DNA from 2 places in the uncultured Odoribacter sp. genome. Region 1 is predicted to be linked to the other one. Evidence: riboswitches for the same ligand, from Rfam matches in the RefSeq annotation. Region 1 holds a riboswitch; the other holds the start of a gene.

Region 1 (12,178 bases):
TTTAATAAAAATCTGAAGAGGCGTTTTGGTTTTACTATATTCCCGTACAGCTTTATCGTCAACGTTAACCATACAAAAGCCGGTATACATTCCGGCAGGAAGTTCCAGATTAAACTGGTCACCGGCCGTACCAACCGGATTACATTCATAAAAACCGGTTTCCCGGCTTTTTTCATCATACACAAACACCTGATAGCCCGTAACGGGCGGTAATTCGTTCATTCCATCTCCGGCCCGAACAAATACAGGAATTCCTTTTCCTTCATCCGTCCAGGGTTCGGGTTCATGCTGACAGCCCCAGGCTATGCACATGAAAATGACAATACCCCATTTCATATACTGAAAAATTAAAATGTAAGACAGAGATATAAACAATCCTCCTCTTAACAGGAGTCTGGAAGGAAACAACACGCAACGAAGTGCTTTATAAAATTAAACTAATTTCGGTAAAAAACAAGGGCTAATAAATATTTCGTATAAAATATGATTTTTTATCACATTTGTTGATCGGGGGATTTTAGTTCTGAAAATACCTTATTCTTTATTTTCTGCAGGTATGCAGTCGAAAATATAATCCGTCCCCAAACGGTTTGCATCACCCCCCTGAGGGAAAGATATATCAGAAAAGCAAGCCAGAGAATATGATTATCCGTTCTCCCCGAAAACCCATAATAAATCATAAAAAAGGCCCCGGCAGCGACTGCCATAGCCCACAGCATTTGCCGGGTTGCCGTGGCACCGATTAAGATACCATCCCATAGAAAAGCAGCAAAACCAGCAAAAGGAATCGCCAGCACCCAATAAAAATAGTTTGCAGAAGTCCGGATAACTTCCGCATCATTGGTCAATAAACCCAAAAAATTCTGTCCTCCTATCCCGTACAGCAAAGTAAAACAAGCCGATAAACCGATGCCCCAACCGAACAAATTGCGGACAGCCTGCCGGAGTTTGGATAAATCACAAGCTCCCACATATCTTCCCGTCAATGCCTCTGCAGCATAGGCGAACCCATCCATAATATAGGAAAATAAAGTAAACAGCTGCATTAACAATGTATTGACGGCCAGGATAATATTTCCTTGTCTCGCCCCGCTGGAAGTAAAAAAGGTAGTGACTGCGATCAAACAAACGGTACGAAGAAAAATATCCCGGTTGACAGCAAAAAAACGTTTCATCGCCTTCCATTGAAGGCTTGACCGTATGGTTATAAAAGGACGGAGAACCTTATACTGTCTCAGCCATAAAAACAGTGCGATGAGCAAACCCGAATATTCGGCCACCACAGTTCCCAAAGCGACCCCTTCCACCTTCATTCCCAATACAAAAACAAAACAAAGGCTGCACAGAATATTGATAATATTCACAGCGATGGCAATATACATAGGGAAACGGGAATTCTGCATACCGATAAACCAGCCTTTAAACCCGTACATCATCAAAACGGCAGGTGCTCCCCACACACAAACCCTGAAATAAGTAACCGCATAATGTTCCACTTCTGCACTGGTATCCAGTAAATAAAATGCCAAACGTTCTACAGGATATTGTAAAATCAATATAGCCAAAGCGGATATCAGTCCGACCCCTACAGCCTGTACCAATACCCGCATTTCTCCGGCAGCATCTTTCCTGCCATAAGCCTGGGAGGTCAAACCGCTGGTACCCATCCGCAGAAAACCGAAATTCCAGTATAAAATATTAAAGAGTAAGCCCCCCACTGCAATAGCTCCTATATAAGCGGTTGCACCCAGATGGCCGACGATTGTCACATCTACCAATCCCAACAAAGGAACGGTGATATTGGACACAATGGAAGGTAAAGCCAGACGTAATATTTTACGGTTCATACCCGGAATTTTCAGCAAAGATACTGAATCTACTCCAAAGCAGGAACGAAATAAACATTCACTCCTGAAAAGAAAATAACCTTTTATTCCGTTTCCCTTACCTTCAGGAAATTTTACCGACCATATCGGCAGGATTCACCCAACGGTCAAATTCTTCCGCCGTGACATATTTCAGTTCGACAGCTGCTGCTTTTAGCGTTTTATTTTCCAGATAAGCTTTCCGAGCAATTTCAGCTGCTTTATAATAACCGATATGAGGATTCAGCGCTGTTACCAGCATCAGGGAATCGTTTAAATGTTTATGGATGGTATCGTATACCGGTACAATTCCGATGGCACAACGCCCGGTAAAATTAAAACATCCTTCTCCGATCAGACGGGCACTGTGCAGAAAATTATAAATGATCACCGGTTTAAATACATTTAATTCAAAATGCCCGGTTGCTCCGCCCACATTAATGGCAACGTCATTTCCCAAAACCTGGGCAGCAATCATTGTCAGGGCTTCACACTGTGTAGGATTCACCTTTCCCGGCATAATAGAAGAACCGGGTTCATTTTCAGGAATGCGGATTTCGCCTATTCCCGCACGGGGTCCCGAACTAAGCATCCGGATATCATTCGCAATTTTCATTAAACTGACGGCAACTGTTTTCAATGCTCCGTGTGCCTCAACCAAAGCATCCTGAGTAGCCAGTGCTTCAAACTTATTAGAAGCCGATACAAATGGTAAACCTGTCAATTCGGCAATTTTAGCAGCCACATGTTCTGCATATTCCGGAGGGGTATTCAGACCGGTCCCGACGGCCGTTCCTCCCAATGCCAATTCTGCCAAATGAGGCAATGTATTTTTTATAGCCTGTATTCCATGTTCCAGTTGAGAGACATAACCGCTGAATTCCTGCCCCAGAGTAAGCGGGGTAGCATCCATAAAATGAGTTCTTCCAATCTTCACAACAGTTTTAAATTCATCCTTTTTCTGAGCCAGAGTATCCCGCAGTTTCTCCAATCCCGGAATCGTCTTTTCCACCAATACCTTATAAGCTGCAATATGCATAGCTGTCGGGAAAGTATCGTTGGAAGATTGCGACTTATTGACATCGTCATTAGCACTCAAAATTTTGTTTGTATCCGTCAATTTCCCTCCATTCAATACATGTCCCCGGTTAGCGATTACTTCATTCACATTCATATTGGTCTGAGTTCCGCTCCCTGTCTGCCAGACGACCAGTGGAAACTGATCTTCCCATTTCCCCGCTAATATCTCATCACAAACCTTAGCAATCAAATCTGTTTTTTCCGGAGATAAAACGCCTGATGCCCGGTTTGTCAAAGCTGCAGCTTTCTTTAGCCAGGCAAAAGCCCGGATCATTTCTGACGGCATCCGATCCCGGTCAACCACAATATTAAAATTATCAATACTTCTCTGTGTCTGGGCACCGTAATAAGCATCTTCAGGTACCCTTACTTCTCCCATCGTATCTCTCTCATATCTATATCGCATAATCTTTACTTTTAATTCTCTCTTGTCTTCTATAAAACGAAGGTAAAACAGAAAAGTTCTTAAAGCACTACCGAGCCATTCATCCAACCTTTCTTATAGGCAATTTCCTTCCGGAATCAACAGATCCCGCCACCATTTTATGGTACGTTTTTTTTGTTAAAATTCAAAAATGTTTTTTTATTTGTATGAAGACGGGAAAATAATTTAAAATGAATACAAATAATTGATTGTAAATACGATAAATATTTTTTGTTGCTCTCCACAAAAAAATTTTGTATTTGTTTTCCGCTCATCAAAAAACGTACCTTTGTCTTCCCTTTTAACGTAATAATACTTATTACTTTAAAAGATTTATATGTGTGTGAATAAATTTGAATTCCTGGGCCTTTCCATTCCTAAAATATTTCAATGGTAATCCAAATGAACGACAACGAAAAAACTCCTTCTGTTCTTTCCTCCGGACAAAATAACATAGAAACCCCAACTGCATCTAATACTTTGTCTGAAGAAAAAGAAACGCTCTCTTTTAAACCCATGATTCTGATTGCCGAAGACAATTCCGATAACTACTTATTACTAAAATGTATTTTGCAGTCCAATTACACTTTGCTCCATGCCTGGAACGGAAAAGAAGCCATAGAACTTTACAAACAACAGCATCCTCAACTCGTGTTGATGGATATTCGTATGCCTGGGATTGACGGATTTGAAGCCACTGCTGAAATTCGTAAAATTTCAACCACAGTTCCCATCATCGCAATCACTGCTTACGCTTATGCCCAAGACATTGAACAGATATTGAAAAGCGGATTTAATAACTATATCTCAAAACCTATAGATGTCATTAATCTGAAAGAAAAAGTACGCGAAATATTCGAAATAAATGAATAAAGATTCAGGTCTGCCGGAATAGGGTCAGTTCCGGTAAACCTAAAACGAAAACAGTCTTTATAATTTTATTCTGACGTAATCTCTATGATATGGCTAGTCGTTGACTGAGTTGTAAAAACAGGCAATCCGACTTTCATCAGATAATCTCCGGAAAAAACTTTTCCATTTTCTGAAAATTTAGATTTCTGTCCCGGCATAAGATTGATTTCTTCCACCTTATACCGACAGCCGGGATCTAAGCCCTGTAAGCGGACCGGAAAAAGTTTTTCCCCAAAACGGGGATGAATAGTATAAGCATAAAGCACTGCTTTTTTCTTCTCTTTACTCACATACATCAAAGCGGCATGTTCAGCTTCATAAGGAGAAACCAAGCGGAACAGATCCCCACCTAAAATAACCGGTTTCAAGCGGTTAAAATTTACAACGGCTCCCCGGCAAAATGCCTGTTCTGCATCATTCAGATCTGTAATATTGATATCAAATCCCAGCTTTCCCATCATAGCCACATCAGTCCGGAACTTCAAGGGTTGTTTTCCCCAGCCCGTCACATGTGCGCATAGGGTCTTGGACGGGAAAAACTGAGAAAATCCCCACTGAATAAACAAACGCTCTACGGGATCAGTATTATCACTGGGCCAGAATTCCGTAAAATATTTTAACGCTTCATAATCGCAACGCCCGCCTCCGCCTGCACACAGCATCATCGGCAGATGCGGATATTTCACTTGAATACGTTCCAAAACACGGTAAATTCCCCGCACATGATCGACATACAACTGAGATTGCTTCTCTTTCAGGTAGGGAGAATAAATATTCGTAATCGGGCTATTACAATCCCATTTAAAAAAAGCAATCTCTGGGTGCTCCGTCATCAGTTTATCGACAATTCCATACACATAATCCTGTACCTTCGGATTACTTAAATCCAATACCAGTTGATTCCGGAAATAATAAGCCTCCCGGTCCGGCTGATGAATCACCCAATCCGGATGCTTTTGAAAAAGATCACTTTTCGGGTTGACCATTTCCGGTTCTATCCAGATCCCAAATTTTACACCGGCCTTTTCAGCTCCATTTACCAATGCTCCTATTCCATCCGGCAGTTTATCGTGCATAGGCTCCCAATCTCCTAAACCGGCTTTATCATTATTACGGGGATAATTATTTCCAAACCAGCCGTCGTCCAGTAAAAATAAATCCACACCTAAATGTTTAGCTTGCTGCATCAAGGCGAGCAATTTCTCTTCATTAAAATCAAAACCGGTACTCTCCCAATTATTCAGTAAAGTCAACCGGTCCGCCATTCCATCCTTTATCTGATAGCAACGGGCCCAATCGTGCAAATTACGGCTGGCTTCCCCACAACCCTTTTCACTCAGGGTAAAAATAAACTCAGGTGTTTTAAATAACTCTCCAGGCTTTAATTCATAGTGAGAAGCATACGGATTAATACCGGAGATCACCCTCAAATTTCCAGCGTTATCCACTTCAAAAGTAAACCGGAAATTTCCGGTCCATCCCAATGTTCCCAATAAAACCGTTCCTTGGGTTTCCGTCACCGGCTGTCCGAACCCCAATTGGAAAAACGGGGAAACATGCATAGCTGCCCGGGATCCTAGTTTCGTATCTATAATTTTCTTTCCGAATTGTAATTCCTGAACACTCATGCCCACCTCTTTTGCCCAGTCACCACTGAATTCTGTCAGGTAATAATGCGGGCTTTCAAAATAAAGCATAGCCGAAGCATACCGGAACAATGTCACCGGTTTTTTCTCTTTATGGCTGATTTCCGTCCACGTTTTAATGACATTTTCTTTATGAAAAGCCCTGTAATATAATTTGACTTCCACCGGATAAACCTCATCCCGTAACTGTACCCATGTCTCCGAAACATTCTCATTTATTTCCCGGGTACCGGAAGATATATATTTCAGCAGCGTCGTCATATTTCCGTCGTGATGAATCACGCCCAAAGCCGGCTCAAAATAATCCTCCATACCCGAAGCCGGATAAGCCTCCCAACCCTGTTTGGAAATACTTTCTCCCGAACCGGACCGGGTAGAAGCAGGAAAATGCTGCATATCGGATTCGTTAAGCAAACGGGGGCCTAAATAAGACTGATAAAGCCGCCCGTTAGCGGCAACCCGCAAGATTAAGTCTGTGGCATCCGTGGATATTCTCAAGACACCTTTGTCCACTGCATACAATTTCAATAATCCTCCGCAAAGAAATAAAAATAGTACCAACTGTCTTTTCATGAAGCAACACATTAAATTTACAATTTCAACAGGCAATAAAAAACACCCCTTCCCAACGAGAACAAATATAGTAATAAAGAAAGAAGCGGACCGGTCCTCTGCTGAAATCCCCCAACAATTTTTTAACTACCGGATTACAGGGGCCGGCTCCTCCCGGCCCCAGGCATATTTCCTCTATTATTATCATATACCCGGTATACCCACAGCCTTCCATCAGCATAAATTTTAAATGTATCCCCTATAGCTTCATTTAACGTTCCCTCCCACCAATTGGTAAACGCAGAAAGCGGATAAACCAAGCCTTCTCCGGCAAGCAGATGGCAATCCCGGTTGAACACAGACACCTGCTGTCCCGGAAAACATTCAAATCCGGCATTCCCGCAAACCGGCGTAAATACCCCGTAATCCGTCAGCATCTGTACTTCTGCCTGTTCCTGATAATCGGACAAAAGACTGATATTTCCGATCGTATGGTCTTCCCGTTTCCCCGTAGCTCCTAAAATAAAAAGCTTTTTCCACCCCTTTTTCAAGCAATACCGAAAAGCTTTACTCAAATCATTGGTCTCCTGCTCTGTTTCCCGATGAATCAAAGCAGCATACCGGTCCTGTACAGCAGGATTTAAAGAATCCCCGTCTCCCACAATGGCTTCAGGTATACGTCCCCGTTGTATCAAAGCTTCTGCTGCTCCGTCACAGCAAACAATCCGCCGGCAGCTACCTAAAAAAGACAAAGGTAAGGGATGAAGCGGGAAACTCCCGTCTGCCAATATAACCGCTTCCGGTTCATCTATCGTTTTCACCAAAGGGTAATAATTCATCATAAGTACTTTAATCACTAACGGACAATCATTTTCCGCCACTTTAAATAACCAAAGAAAGCAATAATTGTATAAAATCCATATAAACCGGCATAAAAAGGTAATCCTTTGTAGATATACAGGCCGCAACTCACCATATCGACAACCATCCAGACCAGCCATTGCTCCGCCTGTTTATACGCCAGCATCCACATAGCCGTTATGCTCAAGGCTGTTGTCAGACTATCCAGCCAGGGAACAGTACTATCCGTAAACCGGATCAGTATCCAGGCGATACCCAGCAACAAGAAAACAGAAATAACACTTAACGGGAGAATCTCTCTTAAAGGCGTATGTATTACCGGTCGTTCTTTTTTTTCACCTGTCCCCTTCAGCCATACCAGCCACCCATAAATACCCGCTAATAAATAATAGATGTTTATCCCGAAATCAGCATATAATCCGGCCCTGTAATAGACCATCAGGCTTAAAGCCGGCATAATAATTCCCGCTGCCCAAAGCCAGATACTGGCTTTGTATTCGAACCAGAGATAAAATAATCCGACAATCGTTCCTATTATTTCTAACCCATTCATTAACTGCAATTAAATAAGAAAACCAACATAACTTGACTCAGTATTACTAAAAGCGGAATGTCAAATAAGCCAATGCATTGATTCCGGCATTGGGATAATAGGCTGCATAAGAAATGATTTCCGGTTTTACGCCTGCAGGTTTTGTACCGTCTGTTGACGGATAGACAGCCGTACAGCTGGCATAACCATTACTTTCATATTCTTCGTCAAATAAATTATATACCGATATCCCTAATGTAACAGCTTGTGTCAAAGGCAATTTAAAAGTATAACTCAAATTCAGATTATTTACGAAATAAGCATCCAATGTACATGTTTTATCCCCTGAATTATTCAGATATTGTTTGCTCACATATTGGGATTGAAAAGAAGCATTCCATCCTTTATGTTGAAAAGAGAACAGACTATTCAGCATAAAATCGGGAGAAAATGAGATCGGGCTGGATCCCAGATAACGGGTTGTCTGCGAAATTTTACCTTCTTCTGTATATAAATCATTCCAGTTAAGATCGACATCGTTCATATATTCCGTATAATGTTTTATCCGGTTACGGCTATAAGTGGCATTTACATCCCAATGCAACCAATCGGCAAACCGAACCCCTGCCGAAAATTCCGCACCCGTCCGGTAACTCTCTTTAACATTTGCCGACACAGCCTCCCCAATTTCATTTAACTGACCGGTCAGCACCAGCTGATCCCGGTAATCCATATAATACAAATTTATACCAACAGAAAAACGGGACGAACGGAAATTATATCCGAATTCATAATCCGACAGGCATTCGGCCTTCGGCAATTCGGTAAAAAAACCGTCTGTATAATTATTCCGGGTCGGTTCTTTTTGTGCAACAGCAAAGGAAATATACATACTGTTTTTTTCATTTATTTGGTAAAATAAACCGGTTTTCGGATTAAAAAAACGAAACGTTTCATTCAAATCCAAAGGCTGCATATGCCCGGCATTCCAATCCCATTTGTCATTTATTCCCCGGATGGTATAACGGATATAACGATACTGCAAATCGGCATAAAAATATAAACTGCGGACCAACTCATAATTTATACGTCCATAGACATTGGCATCTAATTTTCTGCCCGTATTGTCGTAAAAGCGATGGTCCGGATCCACATCGCCTATATAATTTTTCACCCAAATGACATTTCCATCGTGATTATTTACGTATTTATGAACACCTCCTCCCCAAGTCATTTGTAATTTGTCCGAATGATAATTTAAAGAAAATACCATTCCACCGAAATCACTTGCTACATTTTTCTTCCGGATCAAATCACTCCTTTTTACAGGTTCCGGCAAACCGGGTATTTCATAGGGTTTTAGTCCGTATTCCACTAACGAACGCTTGTTTTTATATTCCTGATAATAGCCTTTTCCGTTCGTATAATGAAAAGCGATATTCAAATTCCACTCCGGATTAAAAATATGATTAAAAAGGAGTTGATAATGTGTCTGACGGTATACATCCAACTGATCTTTGTAAAAACCGATTACCTCTCCTTTTTCATTTTCAATTTTGCCATTCGGGTTATAAGTACGGTTTGTATCCAAAGTCTGCCGCGGGATACCATCCCATGCGTGGTAAGTTTCCTCTCTTCCGCTGAAAGTAATTAACTTAACAATTGTGCGTTCTCCATAATAACCGGCCTGCGCGAAATAAGATTTCAACTTTGCAGAAGCCCTGTCCCGGTAGCCATCACTCGCAATATGTGACAACCGCAAATCAAAAGCCCAGCGATTGTGCAACAAACCGGTTCCGGTTTTTACCGTTTCCCTCTGCGTATTGAAAGAACCATACGAACCGTTCAACTCTGCATAGGGAACGGGAGCAGCATTTTCCGTTTGCATATTGATACTGCCTCCAAAAGCCCCGGCTCCGTTTGTAGAAGTCCCGGCCCCCCTTTGTATCTGAATATCCTGCAAGGAGGAAGCCAAGTCCGGAGTATTTACCCAAAAGATCGAATGACTTTCTGCATCATTCATAGGTATCCCGTTGGCTGTAACATTAATACGGGTCGCATCTGTACCCCGGATCCGGACGCCGGTATACCCAATACCCGAGCCGGCATCTGTAGTCGTCAGTACAGAAGGTGTCATCGTCAAAAGAAAAGGTAAATCCAATCCGACATTCTGTTTCTTTATGTTCTCCTTATTCAAATTGACAAAGGCTATGGGAGTCCGGGTTGTAGCCCGCGTTGCCAATACCTGCACTTCTTCCAACTGGATATGTCGCAATGTATCCGCCGCTTCATTTTCCGCAACGGCCCAATAGCTCACTCCCAGCAAAGCTATCGTTAATCCGATTTTTTTATTCATTTTTTTGCTTAATGATAACAGAAAGGCGCACATCTGTTACATCTTCCCTTCGCCGGCATTACCCGGAACAGGTTCAATGGGTATAATCTCAGCCCGTCATTTTCAGGCACCCCTTCTGGTGGTTAATAATGATTACAAAGGTAACCTATTTTTACAGGATTACAATACCCTCCTGCTGATATCCCGGTTATCCCAAAAAATATCCAAAGCCAGCCTTGACTTTGGATACCCTGAATGATTCATAAAATATTGTATTCGCAGTCTCCGGTTTCATTTTCCCTTTCGCTCAAAGCGTCACAAATGCTGCCAATGCCCCGAATACTACTAATAAAAAGACAATTCCAATCAAAGAAATAACCAAACCTGCTATAGCTAATCCCTTGGGAGACCTGAACATGCCACAAACAGAAAAAATAAGTCCCAACAACCAGATAACCCAGCCTAAAAAAGGAATCCAGCCTAAAAATAAAGCAATTAAAGCCAGTACAAAACCAGCCGTACCCAATCCATTGGAACGGGAAACAGCCTGCTGGTTAATTATAATTGTTTGTTTAGGCTGTTCTTGATTTTTTACCTCTAATTCTTCCATAAAATTTCTTTTAATTCATAAATTCTATTTTCCCAATACAACTTTGGATTTAAAATCAAATGTAATAAAAAAACCTATCAGATGTATTTTTATGTAAATATTTTTCTGCGATCTGTCAAAAAGAAGCCTGCCACATCACAAGCAGGATCGTGGCAGGCCTTTCATTTTCTATAGAAAGATTATTGTTCGCCGTATTTCATTTCAGCATGACGTTTATACCCTTCGTATCTCCACCTTGCATTCTCTTCTGTCATCTGGAACAGCTTTTCTGCATCCTCCGGAGCGGCTTTCACCAATGAATTAAAGCGGACTTCTCCCATCAGGAAGTCACGGAATTTAGAATAATCCGGAGCTTTGGAATCCAACTGGAAAGGGTTCTTTCCTTCCGCTTCAAGTAACGGATTGTAACGGTACAATTGCCAGTAACCGCATTCGACAGCTTTCTTCTCCTCCGCCTGTGATTTACCCATGCTGGCTTTTAAACCATGATTAATACAAGGAGCATAAGCAATTATCAGAGAAGGACCGGGATAAGCTTCAGCTTCCTTAATGGCTTTCATATACTGGGCCTGGTTAGCTCCCATTGCGACCTGAGCTACATATACATAGCCATAGGACATAGCCATCATTCCCAAATCTTTCTTGCGTACACGCTTACCACTGGCAGCAAATTTAGCTACCGCTCCTGTAGGGGTAGCTTTTGAAGACTGACCTCCTGTATTCGAATAAACTTCCGTATCCATAACCAGTATGTTTACATCGTGTCCGCTAGCCAATACATGGTCAACTCCACCGTAACCGATATCGTATGCCCATCCGTCTCCACCAAAGATCCATTGGGATTTTTTAGTAAAATATTGTTTTAAATCCAATATTTCATTAGCAACAGGAGTATTCTCTTTTTCCAAAGCGACAGCCAAAGCATCACTGGCAGCCACGGTTTTATCTCCATCCTCATAAGCGGCTATCCAATCATTTACGGCATTCTGCGTCTCGGAAGAGAAAGAATTGATGTTTTCATCCAACAATCTCTTTACTCTCTCCCTCAGGCGGTTGGCTCCCTCTGCCATACCGAAACCATATTCAGCATTATCTTCAAACAAAGAGTTAGCCCAAGCGGGTCCGCGTCCCGTCTTATAATTCGTACAATAAGGAGTAGAAGGAGCAGAAGCTCCGTATATGGAAGAACAACCTGTCGCATTGGCGACCATCATTCTTTCCCCGAACAACTGAGTGATCAATTTGATATAAGGTGTTTCCCCACAACCAGCACAGGCTCCGGAAAATTCGAACAAAGGCTGAACAAACTGAGAATTTTTTACATTATTCGGTTCAACCACTTTTTTATAACCTACCTTTTT
Region 2 (12,178 bases), on a different contig from region 1:
CAGGGAAAGATCGGATTGTGCGTTTAAAAAAGGATGGAAAGGTCGTATGGGAAAAACCACTTCCTCAATCTTCTGTCAGTAGTTCAAAACTTATATTACAGGATTCTTTATTATATATGCTCAATTATGGGGCAGCAGAGAAGGGAAAAGAAACGACTAATTACGGTAATCCGTTTGTAGCTGCCTATACTAAAGAGGACGGTAAGCAATTGTTTTGCAATGTTGTTTTCGATAAAGGAGAAGAAATGAAAGATTACAGTCTTTCCGCTAATTCAGTCTGGATCGCCAATACCAGTAAGCTCATAAAATATACCCTGCAAGAAGGGATGCCGGTAGAAAAAATATATAATCGTACTTCCTACGGAAATTTTGATGCTTTTGTAGAAAAAGGCGTGTATCTCAAAGGAAAGGATTCTTTATTTTACGATTGGGTAGGAGCAACTCCTCAATATAAAATAATCCGGACCGACAGTATGGAATATCTGGTTTTTGATCAGGATTTAAATTTGGTCAAAGTAGTAGACGGAAAAGATATGTTTGTGGAATACCGCAAGTGGAAAGGATATCGGTTTTTATACGGGAATGACGAAACTTATATCATTGATGAAAAAAATAGACCGGTAGCTGTGTTGAATATTTCTCCGGCAGCAGTGCTTGTCAAGCAAAAATTATATGAGAAATATAATAATATAATGATAACAGTAGATTTAGAACAATTGGGGCTTAATTAAATAAATGTGATTCAGACTTTAAAAAATTGGATGCTCCCGGTCGCTATGTTGACGGGAGCATTATTTCATTCGTATATAAATATATTGTCATTTTTAACGCCCACATTGATATTTTGCATGTTATTTCTGACGTTTTGCAAGATATCTCCCCGGAATATAAAATTTTCGGGTTTGTATATTTGGCTAATTTTAATTCAGTTGGGAGGAAGTTTATTGTTATACGGTTTGATTGCTCCTTTCAATGAAGAGATTGCGCAGGGAATATTAATTTGTGTGGTGGCACCGACAGCGACAGCAGCGGCTGTAATTACGGGTATGCTGGGGGGAAATGTAGCTTTTTTGGCGAGTTTTGTTTTTCTCAGTAACATTGCTGTGGCTTTAGCGGCTCCCGTTATTTTTTCTTTTTTAGGTACAAACAGCGGTTTGCCTTTTTGGACGTCTTTCGGTTATGTTTGCCGGCAGGTTATGCCTTTATTGATATTGCCTTTATTGGGAGCATGGGTAGTTCAGTATACCTTGCCCCGGATTCATCGCTGGTTACTGTCGGTACAAATAGTTGCTTTTTATATGTGGTCCCTGGCCCTGACTATTGTAACTGCGCGTACAGTCAGTTTTTTGCTGGCACAGGAAAATCCCCATTATCGGACAGAAATAATCTTGGCTTTATTGGCTCTGCTTGTGTGTGTATTTCAGTTCGGACTGGGCCGGCGACTGGGTAAACGATACGGGAATACCATAGCCGGGGGACAGGGATTGGGACAAAAAAATACTATTTTAGCTATCTGGATGGCTCAGATTTATTTGTGTCCGGCAGCAGCAGTTGGTCCTGCAGCTTATGTATTGTGGCAGAACCTTATCAACTCATGGCAGTTGTGGAAAAAGAGAAGGAATAAGGTGAAAAATCAATTATAGATAATTATTGTTTTAATCTGTTTTGCCTTTTCAGGGCTGTTTCAGGGGGAACTGTTTTGCTGAAACACAAGAAATAAAAGAAAATGCGATATAAAAAATATGAAAACGCTTTGCTTGCCGTAATTTCTCTAGGGGTAGGATTATGTATTGTATCTTACTATGTAACTACTTTGCCCGGATTTTGACATAGGCTTTAACGTAGCGTATATTTCCTTTAGGTGCGGTGTGCTGACAGTTGGATTATGGGGTATACTTTTATTTCTTTTCCGCTTCATTGGAAAATGTAGGAATACTCCGCAGAAAAGCCTGCTGTTTAAGATAACTGCTGTGCTGCTATACTGGATGATTCTGTGGGGTTTTTGCTATTATCAGTGCACTATAAAAGCGATGAAAGACTGGAACGGGATGTTGAACGGAAATGTCGGATAACCGTAGCATTGCGGTATAAAAATAAAAAATAACAGTAAAAATTACAGATGCCTAATGTTATAATATCAATAAAACACAAAAACTATGGAATTAACATTACATTTAAATTCACGTTTACGACCGATGCACCGGTTTGAATTAGAAGACGTAATTCAGGAAATACTTAAAAAGGAGCAAATAGGAGAAGTGTCAGGAGGAGGAACGGCTCTGAATCCTGATGGAGAAATCGTATCTTGTGATATCGATATCCATTTGAATGAGGATAAGCAGGACAATATAAATTATTTGGTGGATGTGCTCAAACAGTTGGGTATTCCCAAAGGTTCTGCCTTGTTAAGAATTGAGCCGGCATTGAAAATAGAGGTAGGAACATTGGAGGGATTGGCTTTTTACACCAATGGTACGGAATTGCCTGAGGAGGTATACAAAACTTGTGATATCAATTATGTGGTGGAACAAATGGAACTGGCAATGCAAGGAATCGGGAGATTATATAGTTATTGGGAAGGAAATATATACACAGCTCTCTATTTTTATGGAAATTCTTATGCCGAAATGAAACAGAAAATAGAACCTTTTATTGCAACATATCCCTTGTGTCAGAAGAGCCGTATTGAGCAAATTGCTTAGAAAAAGCTGATGTGGCAACAACAGCTTTACTGGCTTATGGGAGGAACACTGAGAAATGTATGAATTATAGGAAAACAGCAGGGAAATAACAGTCTTTCCTCGGAGTGCCAGGGAGGATTTAATCGTCTTTCAATTTCCATACTGTCCTGCGGATTGTTGCATACAAAACCAGATATCTTTGGAGGATTTTGTAAAAGGGGCGATTTTTGAATAACTGAACAAAGCAGAAACTTAATAATTATAAATCAGTGATGAAACAATTGATTGCCTGTTGCGGATTGGATTGTGAGAATTGCGATGCCCGCATAGCTACTGTCGCAAATGACAACGAATTAAGAGAAAAAACGGCCCGAAAGTGGAGTGTGATGAACAATACAGCGGAGATTACAGCAGCAACCATAAATTGTATGGGTTGCCGTTCAGAGGGAGTGAAATTTGCATATTGCAGCGATTATTGTGAAATCCGCAGATGTATCGCTGAAAAAGGGTTTACTACCTGCGGTGACTGTAATGAATTGGATAGTTGCCGGCTGGTAGGTGCTATTTTTCAGCATAATTCCGCTGCAAAAGAGAATCTGCTGTCTTCAAAAACGATCTGATGCCCCGGGACTCTCTGTTTAAAAGGAAAGTGTTTTGTATTTTGAATACCGTATTTTGTATTTGCAAGTGTGACGGACAGGAATCGTTTCTGTGGTACAGAACAATTTAATGACAATCCTGCTTTTTCAGCGATCTTTATACAACTGAATTTGAGCGGAAAGGAGACGGGTGTGTCAATCCCAATAGACAGGATATGAAATTCAAACGGACAAAGTACAGCACCGAAAATGTTAAAAAGACGGAGCTTGGGTCCTGAATGATCAGATGCCTTCCAGTATTTTGTTTATTTCCCGGACTTTTTGCTCCATATCCGGATTATTTTTAATCAGGCCGGAGAGGGCTATCCCTTGTATTCCGGTATGCATAAGGGGGATGAAATCGGTGTCCGTGATTCCGCCGATGGCAAATACGGGCAGGGATATTTTTTGCTGAGACATAGAGTTTAAAATTTCCTTATAGCCGTTTAATCCCAGTACGGGACTTAATTTTTGTTTGGTAGTCGTATACCGGTAAGGGCCTAAACCGATGTAGTCGACTCCCTGAGTGGCTCTTAGCCGTACATCTTCAATCGTATTACAGGTCGCACCTATAATCTTATCGCTTCCCAATATCTTACGGGCTTCTTTCGGGTCCATGTCTTCCAGCCCCAGATGAACACCGTCCGCCTCCAACTGACGGGCGATGTCCACATGATCGTTGACAATAAAGAGAGCCTTGTAATAGCTGCATATTTCCCTGACAAGCCGGCCGACCTGCAAAATTTCAGTACGATTGCTTTTTTTCATCCGTAATTGTATCCACCGGATGCCTCCGCGGCAGACGGCTTCCACTTGTTCACAGATGGTCCGGCCTTCTTTGTAATCCGTAATATATTGCAGGTGAAGATCCGCTACCAGCGGTTTTTTGTTCAAAGGAGCCGGAAAATGATAACCTAGCAGGCTGTCATTCGAATCCATTAAACGGGAAACGTATACCTGTGCTTTCCGGCAGGCTTCCGCTAAAGAATAGCCTTGCGCTAAATAAGCCGTAATGGCTGATGATAATACACAACCTGTCCCGTGTTTTTGATACATATTTCTTTCTACAGTAAAACAATGTACGGCATCCGGACTGATTAACCGGTCTACAGAGACGGCTTCTGCATTATGTCCCCCTTTCCATAACAAATGGAAACGGTAGTATTTACAGATTTCCTGTAATGCTGAAATTTCAGGATTTTTGCTGAATAACTGTTTCAATTCATCGGTATTGGGAGTAATGAGGTAGAGCTGTCTTAAAAAACGTTCCGGCAAAAGGAGAGAAGCATGAAAAGAAAATCCGGAAGAAGACCGGAGAATCGGGTCCCATATAATTTTTATATCCGGAACTTTTTGAATCAGATAATCGGTCAGGGAAAAAAGGATTTCCTTATCGGGCAGCAGGCCTAATTTGATATAGTGAGGGATTGCATACCGGAATTGTAGTTCAAGTTGAGAAATGATATCTTCCAAACGAAAAGAGGCAGTGGCCTGATATTCTCTTTCATTTTGAAAAGTCAGGGCAGATAATATGCCACGTCCGTAAACGCCGCAATTTTCAAATGTTTTGAGGTCGGCTGCTATACCTGCTCCTCCGCTGGGATCAAAACCTGCTATACTGAATACAACCGGAGTCTTCAAACGTCTGAAACGCATAAAAGCTGCTTCCGGACAGTTCCAGATATAGCCCAATACTGCAATCCCTGCAAATCCCGCTCTTTGACAGGAGCTTATTTTGTCGGGAGTAATGCCCCCCAGTGCAATTACCGGTACCGGTAATTTTGCTTCTGTAATATGGGGTATATGCCGGAAAGGGCTGCAATAATCCGGTTTAGAAAGACTGTCGAAAATGGGACTTAAAAAACAATAAGTCACTCCGAAAGGAAGTGTCTTTATTTCTGAAAGGGTGTGACAGGAGATACTGATATGTGAAAATTTTTTGTATTTCACAATATCATTTTTCTGATTATACTTCAAATGTATACCCCGTAACTGATATGTGGTTGCCAACTCATAAAAATCGTGGATGACGATACGGTTTCTGTAGTGAGGACGGATTTTTTGAATAAAGTGTTCAAATACTGCCTTGTCTGCTCCGGGTTTACGCAGATGGAGGATATCCAGCCCGTAATCGAACAGAAGATTACAGATTGCCGTTTCTTCGAAAACGGGAAGGGGGGAAGTGATCAAAACTGTCAGCATCTTTCAGTTAAAAAGAATCCAATGTATGCTCAGAAAAAACAAAATTTCTTCGTTTTTTCTGAGGGATCAGATTTAGATGGGAGTGTTTAATTTTTTCCTCAGTTTTTGACTGGCTTGCATGGAGCAGAAATGGGCTCCGCACATGGAACAGAAATGGGCATTTTTATGTCCTTCTTCCGGTAAGGTTTCATCGTGGAAACGAAGTGCTTTTTCGGAATCCAGCGCCAGGTGAAACTGATCTTTCCAGCGGAATTCGAAGCGGGCCTTACTCATGGCATAATCCCGGTAAGCAGCTGCGGGTTGTCCTTTTGCCAGGTCGGCTGCATGTGCAGCCAATTTAAATGTGATGACTCCTTCTTTTACGTCTTCCCGGTCGGGGAGTCCCAGGTGTTCTTTCGGAGTTACATAGCATAACATGGCGGTACCATACCATCCAATCATGGCTCCGCCAATGGCGGAGGTAATATGATCGTATCCCGGAGCGATATCGGTGACCAAAGGGCCGAGCGTATAGAAGGGAGCATCGTGGCAGTATTTCATTTGTAATTCCATATTTTCCCGGATTTTGTGCATAGGGACATGCCCCGGTCCTTCAATAATAGCTTGGACATTATAAGTATGAGCAATTTCTGCCAGTTCTCCCAGCGTTTTCAACTCATCGATCTGGGCTTCGTCATTGGCGTCGGCAATACAACCCGGCCTCAATCCGTCTCCCAGGGAGATGGCTACATCATACCGGGCCAGAATCTCACAGATTTCCTCAAAATGTTCATATAGAAAACTCTCCCGTTTAAAAGTGGTACACCAGTGTGCCATAATGGATCCCCCCCGGGATACAATACCGGTAAGCCGGTTTAAAGTAAGAGGAATATCTTTCCAGCGGAGCCCGGCGTGAATTGTAAAATAATCTACTCCCTGTTCCGCCTGTTCAATGAGGGTGTCCCGGAAGAGTTCCCAATTCAGGCGGGTGATATCACCGTTTACTTTTTCCAGGGTTTGATAGAGGGGAACAGTGCCTACCGGTACGGGAGAATTCCGGATAATCCATTCCCGGGTTTCGTGGATATTGGCACCTGTGGAGAGGTCCATAATTGTATCGGCTCCCCAGCGGAATGCCCACACAGCCTTTTCTACTTCTTCGGCAATAGTGGATGTGACCGGGGAATTACCGATATTGGCATTTATTTTCACCAGAAAATTGCGTCCGATGATCATGGGTTCGCTTTCCGGATGATTGATATTAGCCGGAATAATGGCCCGTCCGGCTGCCACTTCCTGCCGTACAAATTCAGGGGTGACATAAGAGGGAATAAAGGCACCCAGCGGATTTCCTGTTTCTTTTTTATAGTTTTCAGCAATCTGATCAATGAGTTGATTTTCCCGGATAGCAATGTATTCCATCTCCGGGGTAATCTTTCCCTGGCGGGCATAATACATTTGGGTAACACTTTTGCCCTGGCGGGCAACACGGGGATAAAGATTGACGTGTTCAAAACGAAGGGAATCCAGGGAAGCATCTGCCTGCCGCATTCTTCCGTATTCGGAACTCAAGCCCTGCAGTTTTTCAGTATCGTTTCTGGCTGCTATCCATTCCTCCCGGGTCCGGGGCAGCCCTTTACGCAAGTCTACCCGGTAAGCAGGGTCTGTATAAGGGCCTGAAGTATCATATACTACGACGGGTTCGTTGGCTATCCGGTTCCCGTCTGCTTCCAGCGTATCGGACAGTGAAATTTTCCTCATGGGAACCCGGATATTGAATAATTTTCCTTTTACATAGATCTTTTCGGAACCGGGTAAAGCACCGGAGGTGACTGTAAATTCTTGCATATTGAAGTAAATGTTTAGAATCCTTTCACAACCGAATATTCTATAAATTGATTAGAAATAGAGGCATTCGGAAGCAGATCCGCTATTATACATTATCAGTGAAAAAGGAAGTGTAAAACGGTAAGAAGTATTCTATTTACCTCCGCCGGCATTACCCGGATCAGGTTATAGGGTATAATCTCAGCCCGTCGTATTAAGGCACCCCTTATTCTGTTTACAAAGGTATATGAAATATATGAAAAAAAAGAAAATGCAGAAAAAAATTGAATGAGAATTTTTAAAATTTATATTTCACCTGTCATTCCGGATATACAGCTGTTATTGAATTTTAAATCTTTTGCCTACTGTTTTTTAATTTGTTTTTTCCATTGAAGGATTAAAAATAGTAAACCCGGAAAAAAAACGATAGCCGCCGTAACCTGCAAGGCTACAGCTAAAGAATAGGCATCGCTTAGCCAACCGATAAAGGGAGCCATGGCTGCAAACAGAAGACGGATGATAAAATTCCGGATGGAAAGTACTGTCGCCCGCATTTCGGAAAAAGTCTGTTTATTGATATATCCTTTCAGTATGGGCGTAGCAAATCCCCTGACCACATAAAACAGGAACAACAGGCCTAAACCCGGATAGCTGATATTGAAGGAAACGGCGACATACCCGCCAGCAATGAATAAGAGAATAAAAAGATAGGTTTTGTTTTCTCCGAACCGACGGTTTAAATTGTCGGAATAAAGAGCGGCTACCCCTACTGTAAGATTTAATACCGTCCAGATAATGCCGTACCAGGTCGTGGGGGTATCTATGGCGATCAGTATCGGTTGTACAAACCAGGCCATCGTCAGCGTAGCTGCCCCGATAATTCCTGAAAACATAATGTCATAACAGAGACTTTTATTGGTAATCAGAGAATAGCGGATGATATAGAGGATATTTTTTAACGGATGTATCACTTTGGTACGTACCGAATATTCCTTCAGAGTCAGAGCTGCCGGGATACCAATAAAAGCGATAAAAGTTTGGCAATAAAAAGGCATACGCAGGGAAGAGATGGCTAAAAAACCACTTACGATACCGGCAGCAGCTTCCGAAAAATTTCCGATCATGGTCACCCGGCCTTCGTATTTTAAATATTCCTCTTCTTTGCGGTGATGTAACATCGTGTCGTATAGCAAGGCGGAATCAGCACCGGAAACCAGACTCTGTCCGATACCTAAAAATACTTCGGCCAGAAAAAAAGCTCCCAGGGTATAAGAAAAAGAATAACAGAGAAAACCTCCGAACGCTAAACTGCATCCGACGAGTAATGTATTTTTGCGCCCCCATACATCGGCCAGGTAACCGGCAGGAATTTCAAAAGCAACCACCGCAATGGAGTAAACACTCTTCAGTAAAAAAATATCCTTCAATCCCAATCCGTTTTCTTCGTAAAATAGAACGATGATTGGCATTACCAGGGTAAACCATTTCGATACCTTTATAAAATAAAGGGCTATTATATTTTTTTTGAAAGATACAGAAGGCTCCATAATTCATCAGACGGACAAAGGTATAATTAATTTTTGATTTACGCTTTAACCGGATTCCAATGTTCGGCTTTCAAGGAGTTGTTCCTCTAAACTAACGTCTTAAATATGACTGGATGATGCCTTCACGTGTATTTATAATAAATCCGTGAATTTTGTAAATGAAATAAAGAATGGCACGATAATTGTGGAAATGCACAAAATATAAGAATTTGTGCAATAAAGTTTTTGTTTTAAATAAAATCATATATTTTTGTTACAGATTACAACTAATTACCTGTTTATACAATGAGAATCGAAAAAATCAGTGATATTTACGAATCACTTAAAAAGGATGTGCGTAAAAAACGTCTGGCTGTGGCTTATGCGAACGACAGTCATTCTATTGAAGCAGTACATGCAGCTGTAAAGATGGGCTTGATAGAAGCTACTTTAGTGGGGGATGAGAAGGAAATAACCAAGGTGTGTAAAGAACAAGGATATGATCTGTCGTGTTTTGAAATCGTGCACGAGCCTGTCGATATCAAGGGAGCCCAGAAAGCAGTAGCATTAGTGAGGGAAGGGAAAGCCGACATTATTATGAAGGGATTGGTGAGCACGGATAAATATATGAGAGCCATTTTAAACAAGGAAAAGGGCCTGGTGGAGCCTAATACGATTTTGTCCCATGTCACTGTTATGGAATGTCCCTCTTATCATAAATTATTGGTAATCAGTGATGTTGCTGTTATTCCTTTACCGGATTTGAATCAGAAAATTGCGATGATCAAATATGTTACGCTGACGGCCAAGGCACTGGGGGTTGATTGTCCGAAGGTAGCCATGATTGCTCCTACGGAACAGGTATTACCTAAAATACAATCGACTGTAGACGCTGCTATTTTGTCAAAAATGGCAGAGAGGGGACAGATTTGTAATTCCATCATTGTCGATGGTCCTATGGCTTTGGATGTGGCCATAGATAAGGAAGCAGCCCAAATCAAAAAAGTACGTTCAGTAGTGGCAGGAGATGCCGACTGTTTGGTATTTCCCAATCTGGAAGCGGGAAATGTATTTTACAAAACCAATACCAAAATCTGTAAGTCTGATCAGGGGGCCATACTGGTTGGGGCTAAGGTTCCCAGCGTATTATCTTCCCGGGGAGACAGTGTAGAGACGAAATTGAATTCGATAGCTTTGGCTGCTTTATTAGCATAAAATTTGTATAAAATAGCCGGAAAACACTTTTGGGATGAATTGCTGCTTCTTTACGGAAACGGACGAATGTTTCGCTGCAGAATGGAACGAATTGATTCTTTAATGGTACCGCTGGTTCAGTAAGCAAGGGAATTGCAAAATGAGTCACAATCCTGTATAAAGTGTTATATCCGTAAAAGTTTTTCCGGCTCTTGCAAGGAATTAGTTAAGCGTTCCGTTTTCTGCTTTTTGAATCATGTCTTTATTGGCGGTGATGTATATTTCAACCCGGCGGTTTAAAGCCCTGCCTTCTGCTGTACTGTTGTCAGCTACAGGCTGATCAAAAGCCAGGCCTTCTGTTTTGATACGGGAACGGCTGATGCCATTGCCTACTAAAAAATTAGCAACGGCTTCGGCTCTTTCTTTGGATATTCTTTCATTCACTTCCCGGCTTCCGGTATTATCAGTATGTCCGTAAATTGTAATGTCCGTATCCGGAGAATCTTTCAGAGAAGCAGCGAATTTTGTCAAAGCGGTCCGGGCTGCAGGACTTAATTCACTTTTGTTGGTGTCGAATAAGATACCGTTATCAAAGGTTACTTTTATGGCTTGCAGGTTGTTTACGTCCGTAACGGTTTCTACTTTGGCTTCTTTAATGGCTTCCAGTTCTTTTTTTTGTTTATCCATTCTCCGGCCAATCAGTGCTCCTGTACCGGCACCTACTGCTGCTCCTACAGCCGCACCTATGGCTGCCCCTTTGCCTTTACCTGCCAATGCTCCGATTCCGGCTCCCAAGGCTCCTCCTCCTCCTGCACCAATTACTGCTCCCTTGCCTGTATTACTCATACTGGCACATCCACCTAAAAAAGTGCCTGAAAGGATAATGCTTCCACTCATCAATAATGCTACAAATAATTTTCCTGTTTTCATTTCGTTTTAGTTTAGTTGTTTAGTATATACACAAAATTAAGAACTATCTGGCAAAGGTGAATGGATTCTGAGCGAATTTTATAATTTTGTCAGCATAAAAGGAGAGAACGGATTTAAAAGGTCTCCCATAAGGTAGTAAGGTATACGATTCATTTAAATAAAAGAAATCTAAATTATATTAAATATGGCTGTATATTTTGTGAGCGGTATTGATACGGATACGGGAAAATCAGTTGTGACAGGGGTCATTGCCCGTACTCTGAGACAAAAGGGAGTAAATGTAATTACTCAGAAATTTATTCAGACAGGATGTAAAGGTATTTCGGAAGATATTCTGAAACACAGGGAAATCATGGGAATTGAACCGGTAGAAGCGGATAAAGAGGGGACAACCTGCCCCTACGTCATGACCTACCCGGCCTCCCCCCATCTGGCTGCGGAAATAGATAAGGTCCGTTTGGATAAAGAGGTGATTCAAAAGGCTACCGAAAAATTACTCCGGAAATATGAGGTAGTATTGTTGGAAGGAGCGGGAGGATTATATGTACCTGTGACGCGGGATTATCTGACGATAGACTATATACAGGAACAGGGTTACCCTCTGATTTTAGTGTCTTCCTCTAAATTGGGCAGTATAAATCATACGTTGATGAGTCTGGAATTATGCCGGTTGAGGGGGATTCAGGTCAGTCACGTTATTTACAATGATTTTCCCAATGATAGTGAGTGGATAAAAGAGGACTCTATAAAAGTGATCCGGAATTATATTGAAAAATATTTTCCTCTTTGTGAGTTGTGGGAAATGCCGGTTGTAAAAGGAAATCAATGGCCGGAGCTCCCTATTACGGTGAGTAAAGGATAAGGCGTAAACCCCGGTTTTTATCTGTTTACTGCTTTTGCAATACCGGAACATTTTTTCACCGGAGGATTGATATTGAAAAACGAAAAGAGAGGAAATGGAAAAAAGTAAGACGCATGAGAAAAATTGAACTCTTGGCTCCGGCCCGGGATTATGCTATCGGAAGAGTTGCTATTGACAACGGGGCAGATGCCGTATATATCGGAGCTTCTGCTTTTGGGGCCCGAAAGGAGGCCGGTAACTCTCTGAAAGATATTGAGGCTTTCGTCCGGTATGCCCATCGTTTTTATAGTAAAGTATACGTTACTTTAAATACGATTATATACGATTCGGAACTGGCTG

Evidence for each region. A riboswitch is a leader RNA that binds a small molecule or an ion and turns the genes downstream of it on or off. The one in region 1 is predicted to bind thiamine pyrophosphate.
Region 2: it holds a riboswitch for thiamine pyrophosphate, as region 1 does, so the genes downstream of both, thiC (phosphomethylpyrimidine synthase ThiC) here and Q0465_RS12390 (TonB-dependent receptor) in region 1, are expected to answer to the same signal.

What each region holds. Positions count from the first base shown of each region.
Region 1 is NZ_CALCLB010000032.1:155,305-167,482, reverse strand. It holds gene Q0465_RS12425 (FimB/Mfa2 family fimbrial subunit) at 1-336, opposite strand, end outside; gene Q0465_RS12420 (MATE family efflux transporter) at 495-1,847, opposite strand; gene fumC (class II fumarate hydratase) at 1,951-3,351, opposite strand; gene Q0465_RS12410 (response regulator) at 3,772-4,242, shown strand; gene Q0465_RS12405 (alpha-galactosidase) at 4,308-6,500, opposite strand; gene Q0465_RS12400 (thiamine diphosphokinase) at 6,635-7,318, opposite strand; gene pnuC (nicotinamide riboside transporter PnuC) at 7,336-7,893, opposite strand; gene Q0465_RS12390 (TonB-dependent receptor) at 7,940-10,228, opposite strand; TPP riboswitch at 10,255-10,352, opposite strand; gene Q0465_RS12385 (hypothetical protein) at 10,515-10,817, opposite strand; gene nifJ (pyruvate:ferredoxin (flavodoxin) oxidoreductase) at 10,997-12,178, opposite strand, start outside.
Region 2 is NZ_CALCLB010000013.1:78,018-90,195, forward strand. It holds gene Q0465_RS06170 (hypothetical protein) at 1-731, shown strand, start outside; gene Q0465_RS06175 (transporter) at 777-1,643, shown strand; gene Q0465_RS06180 (hypothetical protein) at 2,157-2,702, shown strand; gene Q0465_RS06185 (DUF3795 domain-containing protein) at 2,954-3,301, shown strand; gene Q0465_RS06190 (thiamine phosphate synthase) at 3,563-5,521, opposite strand; gene thiC (phosphomethylpyrimidine synthase ThiC) at 5,594-7,348, opposite strand; TPP riboswitch at 7,469-7,564, opposite strand; gene Q0465_RS06200 (MFS transporter) at 7,690-8,874, opposite strand; gene Q0465_RS06205 (bifunctional enoyl-CoA hydratase/phosphate acetyltransferase) at 9,160-10,068, shown strand; gene Q0465_RS06210 (OmpA family protein) at 10,270-10,977, opposite strand; gene bioD (dethiobiotin synthase) at 11,162-11,839, shown strand; gene Q0465_RS06220 (U32 family peptidase) at 11,953-12,178, shown strand, end outside.